Linked DNA regions of Rubrivivax gelatinosus IL144. The protein of the gene in region 3 interacts with the protein of the main gene of each other region in a pairwise test. Links are inferred from orthologs where the notes say so. Each region holds a gene or a part of one and is shown on either strand. Other genes may lie near its edges.

Evidence for each region.
Region 1: the proteins of groL (region 3) and grpE interact in binary tests that used the Escherichia coli proteins (3 or more experiments, as listed by UniProt). The link is inferred for Rubrivivax gelatinosus IL144 from one-to-one orthologs.
Region 2: the proteins of groL (region 3) and malE interact in binary tests that used the Escherichia coli proteins (3 or more experiments, as listed by UniProt). The link is inferred for Rubrivivax gelatinosus IL144 from one-to-one orthologs.

The regions. Positions count from the first base shown.
Region 1 is NC_017075.1:2,868,915-2,871,913, reverse strand. It holds grpE (nucleotide exchange factor GrpE), read right to left. Parts: upstream 1,774-2,999; coding sequence 1,228-1,773; downstream 1-1,227. Other genes in the region: hemH (ferrochelatase), read right to left, coding at 2,293-2,999; RGE_RS13170 (RNA-binding S4 domain-containing protein), read right to left, coding at 1,824-2,237; dnaK (molecular chaperone DnaK), read right to left, coding at 1-1,145. UniProt on the Escherichia coli protein: Participates actively in the response to hyperosmotic and heat shock by preventing the aggregation of stress-denatured proteins, in association with DnaK and GrpE. It is the nucleotide exchange factor for DnaK and may function as a thermosensor.
Region 2 is NC_017075.1:274,027-281,786, forward strand. The notes cover bases 1,817-4,793. They hold malE (maltose/maltodextrin ABC transporter substrate-binding protein MalE), read right to left. Parts: upstream 3,914-4,793; coding sequence 2,720-3,913; downstream 1,817-2,719. Other genes in these bases: malF (maltose ABC transporter permease MalF), read right to left, coding at 1,817-2,597; RGE_RS01285 (ABC transporter ATP-binding protein), read right to left, coding at 3,976-4,793. Also shown: RGE_RS01265 (alpha-amylase family glycosyl hydrolase), read right to left, coding at 1-10; maltose ABC transporter permease MalG, read right to left, coding at 150-1,040; more of malF, read right to left, coding at 1,044-1,816; more of RGE_RS01285, read right to left, coding at 4,794-5,091; RGE_RS24230 (SHOCT domain-containing protein), read left to right, coding at 5,377-6,258; RGE_RS01295 (alpha-amylase family glycosyl hydrolase), read right to left, coding at 6,387-7,760. UniProt on the Escherichia coli protein: Part of the ABC transporter complex MalEFGK involved in maltose/maltodextrin import. Binds maltose and higher maltodextrins such as maltotriose.
Region 3 is NC_017075.1:4,613,488-4,621,238, forward strand. What follows is about bases 1,880-4,847. They hold groL (chaperonin GroEL), read left to right. Parts: upstream 1,880-2,524; coding sequence 2,525-4,171; downstream 4,172-4,847. Other genes in these bases: nifA (nif-specific transcriptional activator NifA), read left to right, coding at 1,880-1,960; groES (co-chaperone GroES), read left to right, coding at 2,201-2,491; RGE_RS21060 (DUF1631 family protein), read left to right, coding at 4,358-4,847. Also shown: more of nifA, read left to right, coding at 176-1,879; more of RGE_RS21060, read left to right, coding at 4,848-5,941; yihA (ribosome biogenesis GTP-binding protein YihA/YsxC), read right to left, coding at 5,938-6,621; RGE_RS21070 (c-type cytochrome), read left to right, coding at 6,683-7,294; protein-methionine-sulfoxide reductase catalytic subunit MsrP, read left to right, coding at 7,449-7,751.

The DNA.
Region 1 (2,999 bases), 1.7 Mb from region 3 along the record:
ACCTGGCCCTGGATCGCGGCACCGACGGCCACCGCCTCGTCGGGGTTGACGTCACGGCGCGGTTCCTTGCCGAAGAACTCCTTGACCTTCTCCTGCACCTTGGGCATGCGGCTCATGCCGCCGACCAGGATGACGTCGTCGATCTCGCCGACCTTGACGCCGGCGTCCTTCATCGCGATGCGGCAGGGCTCGATCGTGCGTTCGATCAGCTCGTCGACCAGGGCTTCGAGCTTGGCGCGCGTGAGCTTGATGTTCAGGTGCTTCGGGCCCGAAGCGTCGGCCGTGATGTACGGCAGGTTGATGTCGGTCTGCGAGCTGTTGGACAGCTCGATCTTGGCCTTCTCGGCGGCTTCCTTCAGGCGCTGCAGGGCGAGCACGTCCTTGGTCAGGTCGACGCCCTGTTCCTTTTTGAACTCGCCGATGATGTAGTCGATGATGCGCTGGTCGAAGTCCTCGCCGCCGAGGAAGGTGTCGCCGTTGGTCGACAGCACCTCGAACTGCTTCTCGCCGTCGACGTCGGCGATCTCGATGATCGAGATGTCGAAGGTGCCGCCGCCCAGGTCGTAGACGGCGATCTTGCGGTCACCCTTGCCGGCCTTGTCCAGGCCGAAGGCGAGCGCCGCGGCCGTCGGCTCGTTGATGATGCGCTTGACCTCGAGGCCGGCGATGCGGCCGGCGTCCTTGGTCGCCTGGCGCTGGCTGTCGTTGAAGTAGGCCGGCACCGTGATCACGGCCTCGGTCACTTCCTCGCCGAGGTAGTCCTCGGCGGTCTTCTTCATCTTGCGCAGCACTTCGGCGCTGACCTGCGGCGGCGCGAGCTTCTTGCCGCGCACCTCGACCCAGGCGTCGCCGTTGTCGGCGGCGCTGATCGTGTAGGGCATCAGGTCGATGTCCTTCTGCACTTCCTTCTCGGTGAACTTGCGGCCGATGAGGCGCTTCACCGCGTACAGCGTGTTCTTCGGGTTCGTGACCGCCTGGCGCTTGGCCGAGGCGCCGACGAGAACCTCGCCATCGTCCTGGTAGGCGATGATCGACGGCGTCGTGCGCGCGCCTTCACTGTTCTCGATGACCTTGGTCGTGTTGCCTTCCATCACGGCCACGCACGAGTTCGTGGTGCCCAGGTCGATGCCGATGATCTTTCCCATGGTGTTCTCCTGAAATCTGGATTCCGGTTGTCTTGGAGTTGTGGTTGCCGGGCCGGCTTTCAAGCCCGCTCGTGCAGGGTGTTCAGGACTTCGGTGCGGCGACCGTGACGAGCGCCGGGCGCAGCACGCGGTCGGCGATCAGGTAGCCCTTCTGCAGCACCGCGACGACGGTGTTGGCTTCCTGGTCGGCCGGCACCATGCTGATCGCCTGGTGCTGGTGCGGGTCGAACTTGGTGCCCGCCGGCGGCGCGATCTGCACGACCTTGTTGCGCTCCAGCGCCTGGGTCAGCTGGCGCAGCGTCGCGTGCGTGCCCTCGAGCAGCTGCTCGGGCGTCGCGTTCTGGATCGCGATCGCGGCTTCCAGGCTGTCCTTGACCGGCAGCATGCTCTCGGCGAAGGCCTCGACGGCGAACTTGCGCGCCTTGGCCAGTTCCTCCTCGGCGCGGCGGCGGATGTTCTCGGTCTCGGCCTTGGCGCGCAGGTAGGCGTCGGCGACCTCGGCGTGTTTGGCCTCGAGCTCTGCCAGGCGCGCCTCGGCGCTCGGCACGGCCTCGCTCGCCTGCGCGGCGGCAGCCGCTTCGGCGGCCTCGGGGGACGGGGTCTCGGGGGTGTTCGGATTCGCGTTCATGGGCGTTTCGGGGCAAAACTCGGACGGAGTTGGGGGCATGGCCCGGGCTTTCAAGAGCCCGTGTCGTCGAGGCTCGCGCTCCAGCGGTTCCAGTCGGCCAGCTTGCGGCGGTCGCGCTTGGTCGGCCGGCCCTGCTCGATGGCGGCGGCGGGCTCGGGCTGCAGCCGGCGGGCCTCGGCGGCGCGCTCGCGTGCGGCGATGCTCTCTGGGGTCTCGCGGTACAGCGTCTGCGCCACCGGCGCCGGGCCGCGCACGGTGCCCAGCACCAGCACGTCGACGGTGCGCTCGATGCCGCCTTGCCGCAGCGCGACGCGGTCGCCGACGTGCAGCTCGCGTGCCGGCTTGGCCGTCAGCCCGTTGACGCTGACGCGGCCGCGGTCGGCTTCCTCGGCGGCCAGCGCGCGGGTCTTGTAGAAGCGGGCGGCCCACAACCACTTGTCCAGCCGCACCCGGGTGTCGTTCATCGGATCTCCTGGCCGTCGTGCGGCCGATCGGGCCACTGGCCCGCGCGCCTTCCGTCTAGATCGTGGCGCCGAGCGCGGTGGCGCGTTCGCGCGTGATGCTCGCCTGCGCCGGGTCGAGCCGGGCCTGCGTGTCCCAGCCGGCCATGTGGCGCTCGGCGACCGTCGCCAGCGCCTCGATCCACGCCGGCTGGTCGTTGAGGCACTCGATGTACTCGAAGCGCTCGCCGCCGGAGGCGAGGAAGGCTTCGCGTGCCTCCTCGTTGATCTCCTCGAGCGTCTCCAGGCAGTCGGAGACGAAGCCCGGGCACATCACGTCGACGCGGCGCAGGCCTTCGGCGGCCAGGCGGCGAAGCGTCGGCTCGGTGTAGGGCTCCAGCCACTTGGCGTTGCCGAAGCGGCTCTGGAAGGTGACGACGACACGTTCCTCGGGCAGTTCCAGCCGCTCGCGCAGCAGGCGCGCGGTCTTGTGGCACTGGCAGTGGTAGGGGTCGCCGAGCACCAGCGTGCGGTGCGGCACGCCGTGGAAGCTGAGCAGCAGCCGCTCGCCCTGGCCGTGCTGGCGCCAGTGCTGGCGCACGCGCTCGGCCAGCGCGTCGATGTAGCCGGTGTCGTCGTGGTACTCGTTGACGAAGCGGAACTCGGGCAGGCGCCGTGCGCCCGCGCTCCACTTCATGACCGCGTCGCTGACGCTGCCGGTGGTGGCGCTCGCGTACTGCGGATACAGCGGCAGCACCAGCACGCGCGTCGCACCTTCGGCGCGCA
Region 2 (7,760 bases), 4.3 Mb from region 3 along the record:
GGAACATCATGCGTGTCGCTCCGGAGGGCAGCCGGAGCTGCGGGTGCGGCGCCCATGTGGCGCCATCAAGCGGCCGCCGCGGAGCCGGCTCTGCCGGGCCGCTGGCGGCGCCCCCCTGGGGGGGAGCGCCGAAGGCGCTACGGGGGGGGTCATCCTTTGACGCCACCGGCGGTGAGGCCGGAGACGATCCATTTCTGGGCGAACAGGAAGACGAGCGTGATCGGCAGGCCCGACAGCACCGCCGCGGCGGCGAAGTCGCCCCAGAGGTAGCGCTGCTCGTAGAGGAAGTACTTGGAGCCGACGGCCAGCGTCAGGTTGTGTTCCTGGCGCAGCAGGATCGACGCCACCGGGTACTCGATGACCGCGCCGATGAAGGCCAGCACGAAGACCACCATCAGGATCGGCACCGCCATCGGCAGCAGCACGTAGCGAAAGGCCTGCCAGTGCGTCGCGCCGTCGACCTTGGCGCATTCCTCGATCTCGACGGGGATCGTGTCGAAGTAGCCGCGGATGGTCCAGACGTGCATCGCGCAGCCGCCCAGGTAGGCGACGATCAGCCCGGCGTGGGTCTCGATGCCCAGCCAGGGCACGTAGCTGCCGATGGCCTCGAAGATCGCGTAGATGGCCACCAGCGCCAGCACCGCCGGGAACATCTGCAAGAGCAGCATCGAGTTCAGGATCTGCGTCTTGAAGCGGAACTTCAGCCGCGCGAAGGCGTAGGCGGCGGTCGTCGAGATCGCGACGATCAGGAAGGCCGAGATGCCGGCGATCTTCACCGAGTTCCACAGCCAGCGCAGCACCGGGAAGGGCGGCTGCACCAGGCTGCCGTCGGCGGCCTCGTAGGGGATGCCGAGAGCCAGCTTCCAGTGCTCGAAGCTGATCGTCTCGGGGATCAGCGAGCCGGTGGCGAAGTTGCCCGGGCGCAGCGAGATCGAGACGATGGCCAGCAGCGGGAACACCGTCACGCAGATCAGCGCGATCAGGAACAGGTGCGCGCCGAGCAGGCGCCAGCGTTGCGACTTGCCGGTGACGATGGCCATGGCTTACTTCCGCTCGTCGTTGACCTTGGCCAGCTTCAGGTTGGCCATCGACAGCATCGCCACGAGGAAGAAGATGATCGTCGAGATCGCCGCGGCGAGCCCGAAGTTCTGCCCCGAGTCCTGGAACGCGATGCGGTAGGTGTAGGACACCAGGATGTCGGTCGTGCCGGCCGGCACCTTGGTGTTCAGGAAGTCGGGCCGCCCGTTGGTGAGCAGCGCGATCAGCACGAAGTTGTTGAAGTTGAACGCGAAGGACGCGATCAGCAGCGGCGTCAGCGGCTTGACGATCAGCGGCGCCGTGATCTTCCAGAAGTTGGTCAGCGGCTTGGCGCCGGCGATCGCCGAGGCCTCGTACAGGTCGGCCGGGATCGCCTTGATGAGCCCGGTGCAGAGCACCATGATGTACGGGTAGCCCAGCCAGGTGTTGACCAGCAGGATCATCACCTTGGCGAGGAAGGGATCGGCGAACCACGCCGGCTTGATGCCGAACAGCGTGTTCAGGATCAGGTTGATCTCGCCGAAGTTCTGGTTGAACAGCCCCTTGAAGACCAGGATCGAGATGAAGCCCGGCACCGCGTAGGGCAGGAACAGCAGCGTGCGGTAGACGGTGCGAAAACGCAGCGCCTCCCAGTTCAGCACCACCGCCAGCGTCGTGCCGACGGCCAGCGTGAACAGCACCGTCAGCGCGGCGAAGACGACGGTCCAGACGAAGATGCGGATGAAGGGCCCGCGGAACTCCGGGTCCTCGACCATGCGCAGGTAGTTGCCCAGGCCGATGCCGACCTTGAAGCCCGGCTGCAGGCGTTCGCCGGCCCCGTCCTCGTAAAAGCCGGTGTCGCGGTTGGCGCGGAAGACGACGCCGGTGGCGGTCTGCTTGAGCACACCCTCGGCTTCGCGCGTGAAGGTGGGCACCAGCGGCGCGAACTCGCGCACGCCGGCATAGGACAGCGCGGCGCCGTCGGGCAGCACGAGCTTCAGCGCCGCGAGCGCCTGGCGGTTCTTCAGCACCGCGCCCAGCGGCAGCGGTTCGCCGGGCTTGAAACCCGAGGCGGCCAGCGGCTCGAGCTTGATCTCCTGGGCGCCGCCCAGCGCCAGCGGCGGCGTGACGAGGCTGCGCTCGGCGCGCGTCTCGGGCTGCTCGTCGTCGTCGGCCTGGCCGGGCGCCAGCACGAGGCGCAAACGCTGGCCGTCGGGATGCAGCGCGAAGCCCCAGCCGTGGCCCTCGCCGGGCGTCGTCTGCTCCAGCAGGTAGGCGGTGGCGCGCTCGTAGCTGAGCAGGTTGGACGAGGAGTAGTTCGTGAACCCGATCTGCACCGTGTAGAGCAGCGGGAAGGCGACGAACACCAGCATCCCGGCCAGGCCCGGGAACAGGTAGCGGTAGGCGAAGGCGACGTTGGACAGGTAGACGAAGAAGCCCAGCCCGAACAGCCCCAGCGCCGCCAGCGCCCACAGCGGCTGGCCGCTGGCGTAGATGCGGAAGACCAGCCACAGGCAGGCCAGTGCCGTGACCGTCGTGAACGGCCACTTCAGCAGTCGGCCCCAGTCGGTTCGTCCCATCGTCGTCCCGTGGCGCCTGCCCTGCGGGCGCCGTCGCTCGAACCGGGGCGGCGCCTGGCCGCCCCGTGCGTGATGCCGGAAGGGGCGCATCGCGCCGCCTTCCGTTGGCCGGTGTCGCCGGCTTACTTGCCGAGCATGCGCGCGGCGGCCGCGTCGAGCGCTTCCTTCGGGGCCTGGCGGCCGTTGCTGATGTTCTCCAGCGCCGAGGCCATCGACGACCAGAAGCGGCCCATCTCGGGGATGTTGGGCATCGGCTCGCCGCGGCGCGCGTTCTCCATCGTCGCCTTGATGTTGGCGTCGTTGGAGAGCTCCTTGAAGAAGGCCTTGTTGGCCGGGGTGCCCAGCGGCACGTCGGCGTTGATCGTCTTCAGCGAGTCGACCTTCAGCAGCGTGTTCTCGATGAACTCCTTGGCCACGTCCTTGCTCTTGCTGGGCGCGGAGATCATGCAGCCGAGCACGCCGACGAACGGACGCGAGGGCTTGCCGGCGACGTCGGGGATCGGCGCGACGCCGAAGTCGATCTTGCTCTTGCGCAGGTTGTCCCAGGCCCAGGGGCCGGTGATCATCATCGCCACGTCGCCCTTGTTGAACGCGGCTTCCATCTCGGCGTAGCCCGAACCCTTGGGCATGTTGCCGTTCTTGATCATCGAGGCCAGCAGCTCGGCGCCCTTGACGGCGCCGGCGGAGTTGACGCCGACCTTGGCCGGGTCGTACTCGCCCTTGGCGTCACGGCCGAAGACGCTGCCGCCGCCGGCGGCCAGGATCGGCCAGGTGAAGTAGGTGTTGTTGTAGTCCCAGAGGATGGCGTGCTTGCCCTTGGCCGACAGCTGCTTGTCGAGCTTGAGCACGTCGTCGAAGCTCTTGGGCGGCGTCTTCACCAGCGCCTTGTTGTAGATGAGGCCGATGGCTTCGACCGAGATCGGGTAGCCCCAGGTCTTGCCCTGGTAGCCGAAGGCCTTCCAGGCGGTGTCCTCGATGTCGTCACGCACCTTCTTGGCCGGGTTGATCGGCACGATCAGGCCCGACTTGGCCCACTCGCCCATGCGGTCGTGCGGCCAGCAGAAGATGTCCGGGCCCTTGCCGGCGGCGGCGGCCTGCTGGAACTTGCCCGGGGCGTCTTCCGGGTGCTCGACGGTGACCGGCACGCCGGTGGCCTTGGTGAAGGCGTCACCGACCTTCTGCAGCCCGTTGTAGCCCTTGTCGCCGTTGATCCAGACCAGCAGCTTGCCGGCTTCCTGTGCGCTGGCGGCGCCGGCGAAGGCAAAGGACGCGACGATGGCTGCTGCGGCGGCGATCGGCTTGATGGTTGTCGTCATGGTGGCTCCTCAGTCGTTTGTCTTGACGGTGTGGGAACGAAAGCGTCGCGGTGCGGGCCGTCTCAGGCGGCCTCGCGCTGCGGCAGGCGGTACAGGCGCCGGAAGGCCTGGCCCTCGGCGTCGAACAGGTGGCAGTGCGACGGCGGGATGCCCAGCTTCAGCCGGTCGCCGGCGATCGCGGTCGAGCCGCTGCCGAGCTCGCAGGTCATCGCGTCGTCGACGCCGGCGCAGCTGACGTAGCCGTGCGTCTGGCTGCCCAGCGACTCCACGAAGGTCAGCTCGACCTCGATCGTGTTGTGTTCCGCGCCGACGACGAAGTGCTCCGGGCGCACGCCCAGCGTCACCTTGTCGCCGGGCTTGGCGGCCGCGGCGTCGACCTCGGCGCGCAGCACGGCGCCGGAGGGCAGGCGCACGCTGGCGCCGCTGGCGTCGGCCGAGACGATCTCGCCGGTGATGAAGTTCATCTTCGGCGAGCCGATGAAGCCGGCGACGAAGAGGTTCACCGGGTATTCGTAGAGCTCCAGCGGCGCGCCGACCTGCTCGACCTTGCCGGTGGACAGCACGACGATGCGGTTGGCCAGCGTCATCGCCTCGACCTGGTCGTGCGTGACGTAGACCATCGTCGTCTTCAGGCTCTCGTGCAGCTTGGCGAACTCGTAGCGCATGCGCACGCGCAGCGCGGCGTCCAGGTTGGACAGCGGCTCGTCGAAGAGGAAGACCTCGGGCTTGCGCACGATCGCGCGGCCGATCGCCACGCGCTGGCGCTGGCCGCCGGACAGCGCCTTGGGCTTGCGGTCCAGCAGGTGCTCGATGTTGAGGATCTTGGCCGCGCCGTGCACCGCGCGGTCGATCTCGTCCTTCGGCATCTTGGCCAGCTTCAGGCCGAAGGCCATGTTGTCGAACAGCGTCATGTGCGGATACAGCGCGTACGACTGGAAGACCATCGCGATGCCGCGTTCGGCCGGCGGCACGTCGTTGACGACGCGCCCGCCGATGCGAAGCTCGCCCGACGTGATGTCTTCCAAACCCGCGATCACACGCAGCAGAGTCGACTTGCCGCAGCCCGAGGGCCCGACAAAGACCATGAACTCGCCGTCGTGGATCTCCAGATTGATGTCGTGAAGCACTTTCGTCTCGCCGAAAGCCTTGTTCACGTTCGTCAATCGGACGTCTGCCACTGTCGCACCTCCGCCATCGCGCCCCGGATCGGGCTCGACCACCACGACCCCTGCGCTCCTGGCGCATGCCGATGTAGAGAATATACATCGGCGTACCTCAATGAAACCGGGTTTACTCTATTGGTGGGCTTTGTCAATCGTTGCAAATCAAGGACTTAGCGGCAAGCCCCGGGGCCTGATGTAGGATTGTTACGGCGGCCTGACGGGCCGGGTGCCGCCGGCGCGCTGTCGGCCGGGTGTGCCGTCATGCGACACTGGCCGCTTCCTGTCTTGAGGAGCTTGTCGATGCGTGCGTTCCCGTCCGGCGCCTGGCGTCCGGTGTCCTGCGCGGCCCTGCTGGCCTGCGCCGCCTCGATCGCGTTCGCGCAGTCGCCCACCGGGCGTGCCGAGCGTTTCATGCCCGACAGCAGTGCCGATCGGGTGGTCTCGACGGTCTATGCCGACACGCACGAGTTCGTGCGCATCGAGCGCGCCGAGCCCGGCGCGGCGCCGTCGATGCATCCGGCGGTCATTTCCAGCGAGCAACTGCGTGCAGCACTGTCGCCGCTGCGCAACGCCGCGAAGGACGACCCGCTGTTCAACGACGACGAACTGAAGACGCTGGTGCCGGCCCTGGCCAAGGCGCTGGCGACGGCGCAGCCGAACCAGGACGTCGCGTTCGCCGTCACCGGCCGCCACGGCGGCTTCGGCCCGCTGGTGCCGCGCACCGTGACGACCGGCCGCGTGTTCCGCACCGCCGACGGCCTGCAGCTGATCACCGGCATGGTCTGGGCGCAGTTCGAGGGCCAGTTCCGGGCCACCGGCGTGCGCATCGCCTTCGAGCCCGGCCGTCGCGCCGCGCCGGTCGACGCCAGCGTGCGCATCGACGCGCCCAACGGCCGCAAGGTGCGCGCCGACTGGGTCTCGGTGCTGGTCGCTCCGCCGCAGGCTGCGGCCCCGGCCGCCCCGGCGGCTGCTCCGGTCCCCGGCGCGGCACCGGCTGCGGTGCCGGCACCGGTTCCGGCGGCGCCGGGCGCCGTCGCCCCCGCGCCGCAGCGTCCGCGCGACGCCGGCTTCTTCGAAGAGCAGGAACAGCGCCTGCGCACCCTGAAGCGCCTGCACGACAACGGCCTCATCACCGACGAGGAGTACCGGCAGAAGCGCTACGAGGTGCTGCAGCAGCTCTGAGGCCGGACGCAGGACGCCGGAAGGCGTTCTGCGCCTGCCGAAGGCCCGAGCGCGATATCACGCGCGAGGGCTGAGCCTGGACGCAGAACGCCGGAAGGCGTTCTGCGCCTGCCGAGGCTTGACGCCGTTCAGCGCACGTCGAAGACGCGCACCGAGCGTGCGGCCATCGTGATCGAGGCCTGCCCGGCGGCGCTCGCCGTCGCGCCGGCATCGCCGCTCGGGTACAGGCTGGCCAGCGTCGCATTGGCCGGCAGGCCGGTGACGGTCGCCGTCGCGCTGGTGGCGCCGTAGTTCAGCACGACCAGAGTGCGTTCGCTGCCCTGCGTGCGCTGGAAGCTCAGCAGCGTGCCGCTGGCCGCCGGCTGCTGGTAGTCGCCCGCCGAGATCGACGGCCGCGAGCCGCGCAGCGCCAGCATCGTCTTGTAGAAGGCCAGCAGCGAGCCGGCATCCGCCGCCTCGGCCTCGACGTTGTAGCCCGAGACGTTGGCCGACTTGGCGCGATACGGCGTGCCGGTCGTGAAGCCGCCCGAGGGCGTCCAGCTCATCGGCGTGCGCAGCTTGGGGTCGCCGCTCAGCGACGAGGCCCCGGCCATGCCGATCTCCTCGCCGTAGTAGACGAAGGGAATGCCGGGCTGCAGCAGGTAGGTGGCGGCGGCGAGCTTGTACTGCGCGACGTTGCCGCCGAGCTGGTCGTACGGGCGCTGGCCGGCGAAGCTGTCGTGGTTGGACAGGAAGGTCGCCGCGCCGGCCGGGGCCGTGCTCGGATAGGCGGCGACGGCGGCGATGGCCGTCGTGTCGCCCTGCGCCGCGGCGATCAGGTCGCTCTGGTGGCCGAAGGCGAAGGCGCTGCCGCAGCTCGCGGCGTAGCCGGCCGGGTCGCTCGGGCCTTCGCAGACCATGTAGCGGTTCTGGTAGCCGCCGACCAGGTCGCGCACCGAAGCCATCAGCACATGGTTCTGCGGCTGGTTCTCCCAGGCCGACGGGCCGTTCTCGACGAGGTTGCCGACGGCGTCGAAGCGGAAGCCGTCGACGCCGCGGTTGAGCCAGAAGCGCAGGTTGTCGTGGTGCCAGTCGACGACCGCCGTGTTCGTCAGGTTGAAGTCGGGCATCTGGTCCCAGAACGGCGCGAAGTACCAGCTGCCGTCGTAGGCGCGCCAGGGGTCGCTGCCGTAGATGCTCCAGCCGCTGGGATGCGAGCTCTGCCAGACGTACCAGCCGCGAAAGGCGTTGGACGCGCCGGCGCGCGAGTTCAGGAAAGCCGGGTGCTGGGCGGCGCTGTGGTTCATCACGTAGTCGACGATGACGCCCAGGCCGCGCGCGTGCGCCGCGGCGACCAGCGCGTCCAGGTCGGCCAGCGTGCCGTAGTCGCTCTCGACGGCGCGGTAGTCCTTCACCGCGTAGCCGTGGTCCTCGTCTTGGCTGGCGGTGATCGGCATCAGCCAGATGCCGCCGACGCCCAGCGACTTCAGGTAGTCCAGCCGCGAAATCAGCCCCTTCAGGTC
Region 3 (7,751 bases):
TGCATCAAGCGGCCGACGGCATCCCTCGCCTGTCGGCGCGATTCGGCGTGCTTCTTGCACTGGCATGCTCGACCGGCGGCGGCATGGCGGGCAATGCCCGACAACGATGCGCCGGGCGCCCCGAGGTGGCCCGCCGCACCGCCTCGCCCCGCCCGTCAGACGCAGGAGGTGCGTGATGTCGAGTCGCACGGCGCTGAGCGAGCGCTATCAGGTTCAGCTCAGCACGGTTTACGAGGTGTGCCGCGTGCTGGGCGCGTCGCTGGATATCGCGCGCACCTTCCGCGTGGCGCTGAACACGCTGGCCTCGCAGCTGGGCCTGCAGCGGGCGATGGTCGTGATGCCGGCCGAAGACGGCGGCAACCTGCTGCGCATCCACAGCTGGGTGGGCCTGGACCGCGAGCAGGCCGCGCGCGGCCACTGGCGCAGCGGCGAAGGCGTCATCGGCCGCGTCTACGCCAGCGGCATGGCCGCCGTCGTGCCCGACGTGCAGGAGTCGCCCGAGTTCCTGGACCGCACCGGCGCCTTCGGCGCGCGCGGCGACCGGCCGCTGGCCTTCGTCGTCGTGCCGATGAAGACCGAACGCGCCACCGTCGGCGTGCTCGCCGCGCAGCGTGTGATGGACGACGGCGCCCGGCTCACCGACGACCAGCGCCTGCTGACGATGGTCGCGACCCTGCTGGCGCAGTCGGCGGCGCTGCATGTCGCCGTCGCCGAAGAACATTCGCGCCTGCTGCAGGAGACGACGCGGCTGCAGAAGGCGCTGGCACGCGAGCCTCGCGGCCGGCTGGCGATCGACAACGTGATCGGCGAGTCGCGCGCGATGCAGCAGGTGTTCACCGAGGTGCACCAGGCCGCGCCCTCGCGCGCCACGGTGCTGCTGCGCGGCGAGAGCGGCACCGGCAAGGAGGCGATCGCACGCGCGATCCACTTCCTGTCGCCGCGCAAGGACGCGCCCTTCATCAAGGTCAACTGCGCGGCGCTGACCGAGTCGCTGCTGGAAAGCGAGCTCTTCGGCCACGAACGCGGCGCCTTCACCGGCGCCGTCGGCGAACGCAAGGGCCGCTTCGAGCTGGCCCACGGCGGCACGCTGTTCCTCGACGAGATCGGCGACATCTCGCCGGGCTTCCAGGCCAAGCTGCTGCGCGTGCTGCAGGAGCGCGAGTTCGAGCGTGTCGGCGGCAGCAAGGCGGTGAAGGTCGACGTGCGCCTGATCTGCGCCACCAACCGCGACCTCGAGAAGATGGTCCAGCGCGGCGAGTACCGCGCCGACCTGTACTACCGCATCAACGTCGTCTCGATCTTCCTGCCGCCGCTGCGCGAACGCCGCAGCGACATCCCGCCGCTGGTCAACCACTTCATCGAGCGCTTCAACCAGGAGAACCGGCGCCAGCTGAAGGTCACGCCCGAGGCGATGAAGGTGCTGACGAGCTGCTACTGGCCGGGCAACGTGCGCGAGCTGGAGAACTGCATCGAGCGCACCGCGACCATGGTCCAGGGCGACCTGATCCGCGACCTGGCCTTCCCCTGCCGCAACAACCGCTGCCTGACGCAGACGCTGCACTTCCTGGACAAGGCCGACGCGGTGGCCGCCGCGGCCGCCGGCAACGGTTTCAACGGCCACGTGCTGGCGCCGACCAACGGCCATGCCGCGCCGCCGGCCGCCGCCGACGGCGGCTGGTCGGTGCCCGCGCCGGCGCCGGCACCGCCGCTGGGCGATCTGGACGCCGGCGCGCCGGCGCCGGCCGCCGACGGCGTCACGCGCATCGGCCCGACGCAGCAGCTGCCGCCGCCGGTCTCGCGTCTGGCCGGCACCGCGCCCGACGGCGAACGCGAACGCCTGATCTGGGCGATGGAGCAGTGCGGCTGGGTCCAGGCCAAGGCCGCACGGCTGCTGCGCATCACGCCGCGCCAGCTCGGCTACGCGCTGCAGAAGCACCGCATCGAGGTGCGCAAGCTCTGACCCCGCCGCCGCGCCCGCGCGGCGCGGCGACATCCGCAGCCCGCCCGCCACGGCCTGTGGGGGAATGGATTTCCCGCCTCTTGAAGCGCCGGAACCGGCCCCTATAATCAGTCTGCTAGCACTCGCCACGGGTGAGTGCTAACGACCGAGGCAGATTCGCTGCCCCCCGGTTGCCGCATGTCAGCGAGCGCTGCCTGCGCGGCGCTCCAGTGCCATAACGTGACTCCCAAGGAGATGTGAATGAAGCTTCGTCCGCTGCACGATCGCGTGATCGTCAAGCGTCTCGAAAACGAGACCAAGACCGCCTCCGGCATCGTCATCCCCGACAACGCCGCCGAAAAGCCCGATCAGGGTGAAGTCCTGGCGGTCGGCCCGGGCAAGCGCAACGACAAGGGCGACTTCGTCGTGCTGAACGTCAAGGTCGGCGACCGCGTTCTGTTCGGCAAGTACAGCGGCCAGACCGTCAAGGTCGACGGCGACGAGCTGCTGGTGATGCGCGAAGAAGACCTCTTCGCCGTCGTCGAGAAGTAATCCCCCTCCCCCCAGAATTCGAAGAGGTAGCACATGGCTGCTAAAGACGTGGTTTTCGGCGCCGACGCGCGCCACCGCATGGTCGAAGGCGTGAACGTTCTCGCCAACGCCGTCAAGGTCACCCTGGGCCCCAAGGGCCGCAACGTGGTGCTCGAGCGCTCGTTCGGCGCCCCCACCGTCACCAAGGACGGTGTCTCGGTCGCCAAGGAGATCGAGCTCAAGGACAAGCTCCAGAACATGGGCGCGCAGATGGTCAAGGAAGTCGCTTCCAAGACCAGCGACAACGCCGGTGACGGCACCACGACCGCGACCGTGCTGGCGCAGTCGATCGTGCGCGAAGGCATGAAGTTCGTCGCCGCGGGCATGAACCCGATGGACCTCAAGCGCGGCATCGACAAGGCCGTCGCCGCCCTGACGGAAGAGCTGAAGAAGGCCAGCAAGCCGACGACGACCAGCAAGGAAATCGGCCAGGTCGGCGCGATCTCCGCCAACAGCGACGAGTCGATCGGCAAGATCATCGCCGACGCGATGGACAAGGTCGGCAAGGAAGGCGTCATCACCGTCGAAGACGGCAAGAGCCTGAACAACGAACTCGACGTCGTCGAGGGCATGCAGTTCGACCGCGGCTACCTGTCGCCGTACTTCATCAACAACCCGGAAAAGCAGGTCGCGGTGCTCGAGAGCCCGTTCGTCCTGCTGTTCGACAAGAAGATCAGCAACATCCGTGACCTGCTCCCGATCCTCGAGCAAGTCGCCAAGGCGGGCCGCCCGCTGCTGATCATCGCCGAGGAAGTCGAAGGCGAAGCGCTGGCCACCCTGGTGGTCAACACCATCCGCGGCATCCTGAAGGTCGTCGCCGTGAAGGCCCCGGGCTTCGGTGACCGCCGCAAGGCCATGCTCGAAGACATCGCCATCCTGACGGGCGGCAAGGTCATCGCCGAGGAAGTCGGCCTGACGCTCGAGAAGGCCACGCTGGCCGACCTGGGCCAAGCCAAGCGCGTCGAAGTCGCCAAGGAAAACACCACGATCATCGACGGCGCCGGCAAGGCCGCCGACATCGAGGCGCGCGTCAAGCAGATCCGCGTCCAGATCGAGGAAGCGACCTCCGACTACGACCGCGAGAAGCTGCAAGAGCGCGTGGCCAAGCTGGCCGGCGGCGTGGCCGTCATCAAGGTCGGTGCCGCCACCGAAGTCGAGATGAAGGAAAAGAAGGCCCGTGTCGAAGACGCGCTGCACGCCACCCGTGCCGCCGTCGAAGAAGGCATCGTGGCCGGTGGCGGTGTCGCGCTGCTGCGCGCCCGCGCCGCCGTGGCCGGTGGCCTGAAGGGCGACAACCACGACCAGGACGCCGGCATCAAGATCGTGCTGCGCGCCGTCGAACAGCCGCTGCGCGAGATCGTCGCCAACGCCGGTGGCGAGCCCAGCGTCGTGATCAACAAGGTCCTCGAAGGCGCCGGCAACTTCGGCTACAACGCCGCCAACGACACCTACGGCGACATGATCGAGATGGGCATCCTGGATCCGACCAAGGTGACCCGTACCGCGCTGCAGAACGCCGCCTCCGTCGCCAGCCTGATGCTGACGACCGAGTGCATGGTCGCCGAGGCGCCGAAGGAAGAAGCCCCGATGCCCGCCGGCGGCGGCATGGGCGGCATGGGCGGCATGGGCATGGACATGTAATTCGGCGGCGCGGCGCCTCAGGGCGCCGCCTGCCGGACGGCTGCGCACGGGCTTCGGCCCGTGTGCACCTGCCCGCCAAACCCCAGCCCGTCTCCGCAAGGAGACGGGTTTTTTTCATTTCTGACCGGAATCCGGCCGCTTACCGGGCTTATTGCACACCCGACGCCGGCCGATAATCGCGAAGCGATGTCGTTTCTCAAACCGCCAGCCGAGCTCCAGCAGTTCATCGACGATGAACTGCTGCGCATGCCGCTGGTCGTCGACCAGACGCTGGACGGCGCGATCGACCGCATGCGCCAGAGCCTGCCGACGCTGGCGCCGCAGCCGCGCGCGTCGACGGCCGACGTGCTGCAGGCGCTGGGCAACAACCGCGAGCACCTGACCGACTACTACCTGCGCTCGCTGAAGCGCCAGCTCGCCGATCGCGCGCAGGCCAACACCGGCGCGCCGGCCCTGCCGTCGACGCTGTCGCTGGTCGACGAGGACTCGGTGGCGATCGACGTCGAGCTGTCGCACGTCATCGAGCTGATCCGCAGCACCGCCGAGTACGAGCTGCGCGAGCTGCAGACCTTCACCGCGGCGCTGGTCGGCGATATGGATCTCGCGCACGACCACAACCCTTTCGGGCCGGCGCAGCACGCGCGGGCGCTGTGGGCGGCGGCGCAGGCGCTGCCGCTGTCGCGCGGCCATCAGCTGCTGTTCATGCGCAATGCCGCGCCGGCGCTGGCGGCCGCGCTGCGCCGCGCCTATGCCGCCTCGTCGTCGCGGCTGGAGAGCCTGGGCGTCACGCCGGCGGCCTACCGCACGATGATCCTGCCCTCGGGCGCGCGGCGCTCGCGCCGGCCCGAGATCAGCCTGGGCGCCGGCCTGGACCTGGTGCGCTCGGCGGTCGCGCCGGGCAACGAACTCGGTTTCGACGGCCCGGCGCTGGAACTCGAACCGGCCCTCGCCGCCCCGCCGGGCAGCCAGGACACGCCGGCGGGCGAACGCCGCGCCGTCGAGCTGCTGACCGGCCTCTTCGACGCGATGCTCGCCGACCGGCGGCTGGCGCAGGACATCGCGCTGATGCTGTCGCGCCTGCAGTCGGTCGCCACGCGGCTGGTGCTGCGCGAGCCGCGGGCGCTGGAGGACGAGACCCACGCGATGTGGCGCTTCGTCGACGCGCTGGCCCATCTGGGCGACGTGCTGCCGCCTCAGGGCAACCCGGAACGCACGCAGACGCTGCGCTTCGCGCAAGGCCTGGTCGAGCACCTGGCGGCCGAGCCGGCGCCGGCCGCACCGCTGTTCGACTGGGCGGCCGAGCGCCTGCAGCACCAGGCCCAGCACCGCTTCGCGCGCCGCTGCACCGACGCGGCGGCACAGATCGCCGAGCTGCAGCGCCTGGAGGAGCGGCTGTGCTCCTCGGCAGCGCCGCCGTCGACGATGGGCGGCGCGCTCGACATCGCGCAGCTCGACACCGTGCCGGCCGACCTGATGCCGGCCGACGGGCCCGGCGAACCGCGCGACGCCCTGGCCTGGCTGCAGGCGCGGCGCCCCGCCGACTGGGTGCACGTCTTCCTGCAGGGCCGCTGGGTCAAGGCGCAGGTGCTGTGGCCGGGCGAACTCGGCGAGCTGTGGCTGCTCGGCGACGCCGAGAGCCCCGAGACCTGGGCCGTGCGCCGGCGCGCGCTGCTGACGCTGCGCACCGAAGGCCTGCTCGCGACGCTGAAGCCGCGTTCGCTGGTGCGCTCCGCCGCCAAGCGCGTGATGCGGCGGTCCTTCCAGCTTTAAGCGGCCGCCGGCGCGATCCAGCCGCGCAGCGTCGCGGCCACGTCTTCCAGCCCGCGGCGCGACAGCGCCGAGAACAGCGCGACGCCGATCTCGGCGTTCTCCGTGGCGACCTCGCCCAGCACCTGCTGGGCGCCGGCCAGCGCCGCGTCGGCCTCGCGGCGGTTGAGCTTGTCGCACTTGGTCAGCACGGCCAGCAGCCGCACCTCGCCGGTGGCCACACGCGGCGCGATCAGCGCGAGCAGGCGACGGTCCAGGTCGGTGAAGCCCAGGCGCGAGTCGATCATCAGCACCACGCCGTGCAGCGCGCGCCGCAGTTCGAGGTACTGCGCCATCACCTCCTGCCAGCGCAGCTTGGCGCGGCGGTCCACGGCGGCGTAGCCGTAGCCCGGCAGGTCGGCGAACAGCGCGTCGGGCGCGTCCTTCGGGCCGACCTCGAAGAGGTTGATGTGCTGCGTGCGGCCCGGCGTGCGCGACGCGAACGCCAGGCGCCGCTGCTGCGCCAGCGTGTTGATCGCGGTGGACTTGCCGGCGTTGCTGCGGCCGACGAAGGCGATTTCCGGCAATTCGCTCTGCGGGAGCTGGTCCATCCGGCTCGCCGTCGTGAGGAATCGCGCGGTGTGCGCCCAGGCCAGAGCACTCTTTTCAGCGTCGCTTGGCACATCTCGAAAGGTAGACGTCATGGGCCATTGTAAAATCCTGCGGTTTGACACCCGAACACCTGCCGACCGAGGCCCCCGCCGCATGAAGTTCGCCGTCGCCCTGACCCTCGCCGCGCTCGCCGCCGGCCCCGCCTTCGCCCAGGAAGCGAAGCCCGCCAAGCCGGACCTGGCCAAGGGCCAGATCACGGCCGCCACCTGCCAGGCCTGCCACACGGCCGACGGGTCGCGTGGTGTGCCGACCTACCCGATCCTGCAAGGCCAGCACGCGGCCTACATCGTCAAGCAGCTCACCGAGTTCAAGGCCGGCAAGCGCATGAACCCCATCATGATGGGCATGGCCGCGCCGCTGAGCCCGGAAGACATGGTCAACGTCGCCGCGTTCTTCGCGTCGAAGGCGCCGGTCAAGGGCGAGTCGACCTCCAAGGAGACGCTGGCCCTGGGCCAATCGATCTTCCGCGGCGGCATCGCCTCGAAGAAGGTCCCGGCCTGCGCCGGCTGCCACAGCCCGAACGGCGCCGGCATCCCCGCGCAGTACCCGCGCCTGGGTGGCCAGCACGTCGAATACACGACGACGCAGCTGAACACCTTCCGCTCGGGCGAACGCGCCAACAGCATCCAGATGACGGCCATCGCCGCCAAGCTGAGCGACGCCGAGATCAAGGCCGTGGCCGACTACATCGCCGGCCTGCACTGATCGCACACAGCGCATGCTCGACGGGCCGGCTCATGCCGGCCCGTTTTGTTTGGGGCGCCGCCATGCCCCACGGCGCACCTGTGATCTGCGCGCCCGGCCGACGCGCGGCGGCGCTTTGCGCTACCTTGCGCTGTCGTCTTCCACCGAGCCCTCAATGCTGTACCTGAAGGACCGCGGCCACGTTCACCCGCTGGCCAGCGAGATCACCCCGCGCGAAGTCTGGCGCCAGCGCCGAACGCTGATCCAGGGCCTGGCCGCGGGCGCGGCGACAGCAGCGATGCCGGCGCTGGCCGCCACCACGCGACCCGGCAAACGCGACGCGCTGCCCGGCGCGCGCAGCGCGGTGCCGGGCGCGGCGACGATGGAAGCGCCGACGGCCTACGCCGACGTCACCAGCTACAACAACTTCTACGAGTTCGGCACCGACAAGGCCGACCCCGCGCAGCGCGCGCAGGGG